Regions from separate parts of the Methylocystis sp. SB2 genome, predicted to be linked through region 1. Evidence: predicted binding sites of a transcription regulator. Region 1 holds the regulator's gene; each other region holds the start of a gene.

What was found. The regulator PhoB, encoded in region 1, activates phosphate uptake and scavenging genes when phosphate is short. The targets are predictions, from matches to a motif close to TGTCATNNANCTGTCAT.
Region 2: the regulator PhoB is predicted to act here: its motif matches at 781-797, upstream of ACPS74_RS00340 (OprO/OprP family phosphate-selective porin).
Region 3: the regulator PhoB is predicted to act here: its motif matches at 1,195-1,211, upstream of ACPS74_RS05390 (DUF2794 domain-containing protein).

What each region holds. Positions count from the first base shown of each region.
Region 1 is NZ_CP187401.1:1,938,443-1,940,709, forward strand. Features, by position in the region: gene ACPS74_RS09450 (GcrA family cell cycle regulator) at 351-869, shown strand; gene phoB (phosphate regulon transcriptional regulator PhoB) at 885-1,631, opposite strand; gene phoU (phosphate signaling complex protein PhoU) at 1,628-2,267, opposite strand, start outside.
Region 2 is NZ_CP187401.1:69,867-72,133, forward strand. Features, by position in the region: gene ACPS74_RS00335 (tetratricopeptide repeat protein) at 1-90, shown strand, start outside; gene ACPS74_RS00340 (OprO/OprP family phosphate-selective porin) at 859-2,267, shown strand, end outside.
Region 3 is NZ_CP187401.1:1,069,927-1,072,193, forward strand. Features, by position in the region: gene ACPS74_RS05385 (NAD(P)/FAD-dependent oxidoreductase) at 1-698, shown strand, start outside; gene ACPS74_RS05390 (DUF2794 domain-containing protein) at 720-1,130, opposite strand; gene htpG (molecular chaperone HtpG) at 1,605-2,267, shown strand, end outside.

The sequences.
Region 1 (2,267 bases):
CCGTTTAGGGCGGCAGTTCAGGACGGGATTTTATGCGCGCCGCCCGACGCGGTCAAATCCATGGCGCGGTTCGATATTGGCGTCAAAGCCGCCTGGCGCGGCCGCGCTAGGGTGAGTCCTGCGGGCAACAGTCTCGCGGAAAGCCTGTTGAGAACGCCAGCGCGCGCTTGCCAGCGCGACTCGCGCATGATTCAAAGTAAACAGAAAGTTTCTAGTCAGCGCCCGCGTAATTCGTTTGGGCGTGTTCTCTCGAGTGTTGATGCGCATCACATCGCCGCAGGGCTTCAGGCCTGCGCAGCGGTCGGAAGAAAATCCGATCCGCGCTCGACCCGAAAGAATGGAGAAGCCTAATGTCATGGACCGACGAACGCGTCGAACTGCTCCGCAAACTTTGGAGCGATGGTCTCAGCGCCAGCCAAGTGGCGGCGGAACTTGGACCGGGCATCACCCGCAACGCTGTGATCGGAAAGATCCATCGTCTGGGACTCGCCGAACGCGCCAAGACGGCAAGCGCGCAGCGGCCGCGCGTCGCCAAGGCTCCTCGCCCGACGCACCCGCGCATGAACGGCGTCTCGTCGCATGGCAATCTGGCGCTCGCTTTCGCGCCGCATGCGCTAGCGGCGCCGCGGCGTGCGCCTGAAGAAGAGGTCGTGATCCCGATATCGGAGCGCGTCACGCTCATGGAGCTCCGCGAATCCATGTGCCGCTGGCCGATGGGCGACCCCACGTCGGCGGAATTCCGCTTCTGCGGCGGCAAGTCGACGATCGGCGGCGGCCCCTACTGCGCCTATCACGCGCGCGTCGCCTATCAGCCTGCGCAAGATCGCCGCCGCGCGCGCGATCAGTTCAGGGCGCAGCGTTACGCGTGAACCGCATCGGACACGTCACTCGTGTCCGAACGTTTCATCGAAAGAATAGCCCGCGCCGCGCACCGTGCGGATCGGATCCTTTTCGCGGCCGCGGATTAGCGCCTTGCGAAGCCGTCCGACATGGACGTCGACCGTGCGCTCGTCGATCTCCGCCGACATGCCCCAGACACTGTCGAGCAGCTGCGCCCGCGTGAACACGCGTCCGGGCTTCTCCATAAAATATTCGAGCAGCCGGAATTCGGTCGGACCGAGGTGGATTTCGCGGCCGGATCGCCGCACGCGACGGGTGTCGCGGTCGAGGTCAATATCGCCGAGCGTGAGCCGTGAGGCGACGCGCTCGGGCCGCGCCCGGCGCAGTAGCGCGCGCACGCGCGCCATCAGTTCCGGAGTCGAAAACGGCTTGACGACATAATCATCGGCGCCGACCGAAAGGCCGCGCACGCGCTCGCCTTCCTCGCCGCGCGCGGTCAGCATGATCACCGGCATGTCTCTGGCGCTGTCCCGCGCCCGCAGGCGTCGGCAGATTTCAAGTCCGGAAACGCCCGGCAGCATCCAGTCGAGAATGACGAGATCGGGCGGGGACTCAGCCAGCCGCAGTTCGGCTTCATCGCCATTGTCGACATGCTCGACCTGATAGCCTTCGGCTTCAAGGTTATACACGAGCAGCGTCGCGAGCGACGTCTCGTCCTCGACGACGAGGATTCGCGGCGCCCGATCGCTTTTCCCGCTCCGCTGTAGGACGGCGGACGTCACGTCGCTCATTGCGCCGCCTCGTCCTTCAGGCCGAAGTCGGGAACGCGCGTCTTTGGCCGCTCCGTGGGCATCGCTTCGCCGGTGACCAGATAAACGACCGTCTCTGAGATGTTGGTCGTGTGATCGCCGATCCGCTCCAGATTCTTCGAGCAGAACAGGAGATGCGTACAGAAGGAGATGTTGCGCGGATCCTCCATCATGAAGGTGAGGAGATCGCGGAACACCGAATCCTCCAGCGCGTCGAGATCGGAATCGTTCTGCCAGACCGCGCGCGCCCGCTCGGTGTCGCGCAAGGCGTAAGCGTCCAGCGCGTCCTTAAGCTGCATCGCGGCGATTTCGTGCATCGATTTCAGACCGACGATCGCGCGCGGCACGCGCGCCTCCGACACGATCTTGAGCGTTCGCTTGGCGATGTTCTTGGCCAGATCGCCGACGCGCTCGATGTCGCCGGAAATGCGGATAGCGGCGATGCATTCACGCAAATCGACCGCAAGCGGCTGTCGGCGCGCGATGGTGAGAATGGCGTTCTCCTCGATTTCGCGCTGCAACGCGTCGAGACGAGGATCGCTGGAGACGACGCGGTGGGCGAGATCGACGTCGAAGGTCGACAACGCGTCCATCGCCTCCGCCAGCATTTTCTCCGCG
Region 2 (2,267 bases), 1.7 Mb from region 1:
TCGGCAAAGTCATTGTCGCCGGAAGATGTCGCCAAGGCTCAAGCCATGGTCGCTCGCTGCAAGGAATCGAAGTTTAAAAATTGCGATTGAGCTGCAGGGGAACGCTCGGTTCGACCGGAGCGTTCCCACCTTTGATTTCCGCCGATTCTCGCTCGATTTGGATTTGTTCTTTCGCTGTCGGGCTCGCAGGCTTTAGTCCTGCGAGCAGCTGATCGACGAGGGTTGTTTCAGCCCCGTTCAGCCAAGTCCGCCACCACGCCCCTCCGGCGATAAGCTTTGCGCCCGTTTGATCAACCGTGGTCGGCGGGCTTTTGCCCACGGCCGGCAGGTGAGAAGCCTGCTACTGTTCCGGATCCTTCGCAGCGCCTTTCGTCCATCCACCCCGGCAGTTCGAACGGGGTCGGCAGTCTTGTAACCGTTGCTGGGGTGGCGACGCGCGATGGCGTTTGCTTAACCCGAGCAGACATTCGCAGGGGTGTGTTGCTGCTGTATTTCTAAAACGAGAATGATATTTCTCGAATGTGTGTACATTGTATAAAATAGCAATAATATTGCTGGAAGTTTGCTAAAATAGTACATTATTGGGACTATGCGACCGTTGTCATAAAATGTATAAGGACGTACGCAAAATGATATACTATGCATAAAGCTTAAATGAAGTTAAATTGGCTTTTAACTAGTACTTAGTACAATCACGTACTGTATCTAAGACGATTAAATGTGTGGTACTGCAGCAACACATTGAATTATAGCGATTAGATGCTGCCTCAATACATGTTAAGTCATGGATTTGTCATCTGACGTGGGCCATAAGTCGCGCGCTGTTTTTGAACGCTCATGAAAGCGCGAGGCTGGGACATGGCAATTACACGGTTCAATCAATCACTCGCTCTAGCGACGGTGGGAGCATTGCTCTCGACAACTGGCCAGGCGGCCGACAGCGCCACTGAGGCGCGACTGCGCATGCTGGAAGCGGAGATCGCTCGGCTTCGTCCGCTGGAAGCGGAGGTCGCCAAGCTTCGTCATGAAACGCGCGGAGCCAAAGCGCAGGCGACAATCGCGACCAACGTCGCCAACGCCGCAGTCGTGGCGAAGGGCCCGCCGGGTCCGCCCCCGCCGCCGCCGGTCTTCGTCAGCTTTAGGAACGGCCTGTTCGTGGAAACGGCGGATAAGCAATTTAGCTTCAAGATCGGCGGTCGCCTCTTTGTAGATGGAGGCGGGACTGTTGGCTCCCCGGGCAACGGCTGGCAGGGCAATGTTGGCTTTGGCCAGGCGCGACTTGAAGTCGAGGGTAGCTTCAGGCCCTGGTTTTATAAGATCCAGTACGATTTCGCGAATTCCACAACGCAGCTTTGGAATACAAATCTGCCGAATGCGAACGGGGGCACGGGTCTTCAGTTCTGGTCAAGAAACTACGTAACCGACCGCAATTTCCTTTGGGGCGGATTCCGCGATGCATACCTCGGCCTGCAAGATCCGCGCTTGTCGCATCCGTTGCTCGCTGAGCCGGTCTATTTCAAGATCGGCAGCCAGTATGAATCTTTCAGCTTAGAGGCGTTGGCGTCTTCGAAATATCGCGACACGATCGAACGGCCGCTTGCGGTCGATGCGATCGCGCCCTTCCGCCATATCGGCGTGGCGGCTGGCATGATCGGCAAAGACAATTGGACGGCTCACTTCGGTCTTTACTCGCTGAGCTTCCAGGATCTCAACGCTCGTCCGGTGAATACGTCGTCAGGAAATGCGGGCGTTTTAGTGCCGGCTTATAGTGGCTACGGCGTGAAAAACGCCAATTGGTATCAACCCTGGGGAGGCGGCGCCTACTGGGAAACCACCGGCCGCGTCACCTGGGCGCCCATCTTGGATGAACATCGACTTGTGCATTTAGGCGTCGCCGGAAGCTACCATCAGCCAAATAATGCGACAGCCTACAGCGACGATCGTAACTCGGCGCCAGGCAATCGCCTCGGGTCGGAAGCCAATGTCCTGGGCACGAACTTCCTCGGAACGACGGATCTTTCGTGTGGCCGTTTCGCTCAGTCCGCCCCCTTCGTGGCGGGAGTGAACTTGAACCAGTATAACGCCGCAGGTAACTGTATAAAGGATATCGAAAAAGTCGACCTTGAGGCCGCACTGTCCTACGAAAACTTCTTCGTCCAGGGCGAGTGGCTCATGGCGAACTATAATCGTAACACGTCCGCAGCTCAGCAGTTTGCGTTGACCCAACTGGCTCAGTTGGGCGCCGCTTCGCCCGCTCAGGGACTGTT
Region 3 (2,267 bases), 870 kb from region 1:
CGCCGATCATGGGCGGTATCCATTACCGTGACACCGCCGCGATTATCGATCCCGCGGCTCTGTCGAAAGCCTATGCCGATCTCTTCGTCTCGCGTGGCGGCCATCTGCTCTCAGGAGACGCGCGCAGCCTTTCGCAAGAGCCGGACGGGCGTTGGCGCGTCGAGACGGCGAACGGGCCGCTCGTCGCCGGCGCCGCGGTTGTGGCGCTCGGCCCCTGGTCCGACGCCATCTACGGGCCGCTCGGCTATCGCATTCCGCTCGGCTGGAAGCGCGGCTACCATATGCATTACGCCGCAAAGGACGGCGCAAAACTCAATCATCCCATCCTCGACGCCGACGTCGGTTATCTTTTGGCGCCGATGCGCCGCGGCGTCAGGCTGACGAGCGGCGCCGAATTCGCCCGCCGCGACGCGCCGCCGACCCCGGTTCAGATCGAGGTTTGCGAACCGACGGCGCGCCGATTGTTTCCGCTCGCCGAACGGCTGGACCCTGAACCCTGGCGCGGCGCGCGGCCCTGCCTGCCGGACATGCTGCCGATCATTGGTCCGGCGCCGCGTCATCGCGGCCTATGGTTCGATTTCGGCCATGCGCATCATGGGCTGACGCTTGGGCCGGTTTCCGGCCGGCTCCTCGCCGATATGATGACGGGCGAACAGCCCTTCATCGATCCCGCGCCCTATCGGGCCGATCGATTCTGATCTTGCGACGATGTCTTTGTTCTATTCGGCGCCGACGAGTTTGAGCGCGCGGTCCAAGACGCGCACGACGCGCGCAAGATCATGTCCGCGACGAAGCACGAGCCCCGTCGCCGCGATCACGGAATAGGCGCCTTGCCGACGCGCCAGCGCCGGGTCCTTCTCGATTCGATACAGCGGCGCTTCGCTCGCGCGCCGGAAAATCGAGAACACGGCCTTCGCCGGGGTGAAGTCGATGGCGTAGTCGCGCCATTCCCCCTGTGCGACTTTCGCGCCATAAAGATTGAAGATGACGTTGAGTTCCGGGCGGCTGAATGAGACCGCCACGCCGCGCTTGTCTCCCCGAACTCCCGACGCCGCGTCCGGCGAAGCGCCGTTCACGACGACGAGCGCGGGGCGAACCCGGCTGGGCTCCGTCGTCTCCGACTCCGCCATGCGTCCGCTCTCCTCGATCTCTCTTAACCATGTTGGCCCGCAAGGATGCGCCCGGCAAGACTTAATGACTGGTTTACGACGAGAATCTTCGCGTCCCTGCGCTCTGATAAGATTTGGCTGGGAAGAATCATACTTTCGCCGACTTGGCGCCCCTTGCCAGCCAAACGCGCCGCCCAAAATGAAGTTCATTGCCTCGACAGCTCGGGGCCACGCGTTTTCGGTTTCGTCAGCCCCCCAGCCCCCCGAAGCGTGCGGTTCAGAGATTTAGAGGTCGTGGCGATGGTCGAGCCGGCCGGGAGTTTCGCTCCCGCGCCGGCTCGTCTAGCTTTAGCGGTCGGCCTACCCGCCTTGAGCGACCCCGCGGCGGCGCCCCGCCGCCGAGGCTCTTGCAAATTCCGCAACAATGACGAACTCAAGAGCCGCCGTCGCCTCGACCGCGACGTGCATTCTCTTTTTCTTTTCATCGGAGAGAACATGACCGACGACGCCGCATCCGTCGACGCCGCGGCTCCCGCCGCCGATCCGCAAACCGCCGCCGATTTCGGTTTTGAGGCCGACGTCGCGCGGCTGCTCGAGCTGATGACGCACTCCGTCTATTCGGAGCGCGACGTCTTTCTGCGCGAACTCGTCTCGAACGCCGCCGACGCCTGCGAAAAGCTGCGTTACGAGGCGCTTTCCGACGAAAAACTCGCCGCGCAAGCCGCCGCGCCGCTCGTCACGATCTCACTCGACAAGGACAAGCGCACGCTGACCGTCGCCGACAATGGGGTCGGCATGTCGCGCGAGGAGCTGATCAGCGCCCTTGGCACCATCGCAAATTCCGGCACGCGCGCCTTTCTCGACAAACTCGGGAAGGAAAAGGACGCGGGCTTCATCGGCCAGTTCGGCGTCGGCTTCTACTCCGCCTTCATGGTCGCCGACCACGTCGAGGTCGCGACGCGGCGCGCCGGCCAGGATCAGGCATGGCTGTGGAGTTCAGACGGCAAGGGCTCATATCAGATCGCGGCTCTGCCGCTGGAAGAGGCTCCCGCCGTCGGCGCCCGCGTCACGCTGCATCTCAACGCCGACAGCGATGAATTTCTCGACGGCTGGCGAGTTGAAAGCGTCGTGCGCGAGCACTCGGGCGCGATCGCCGCG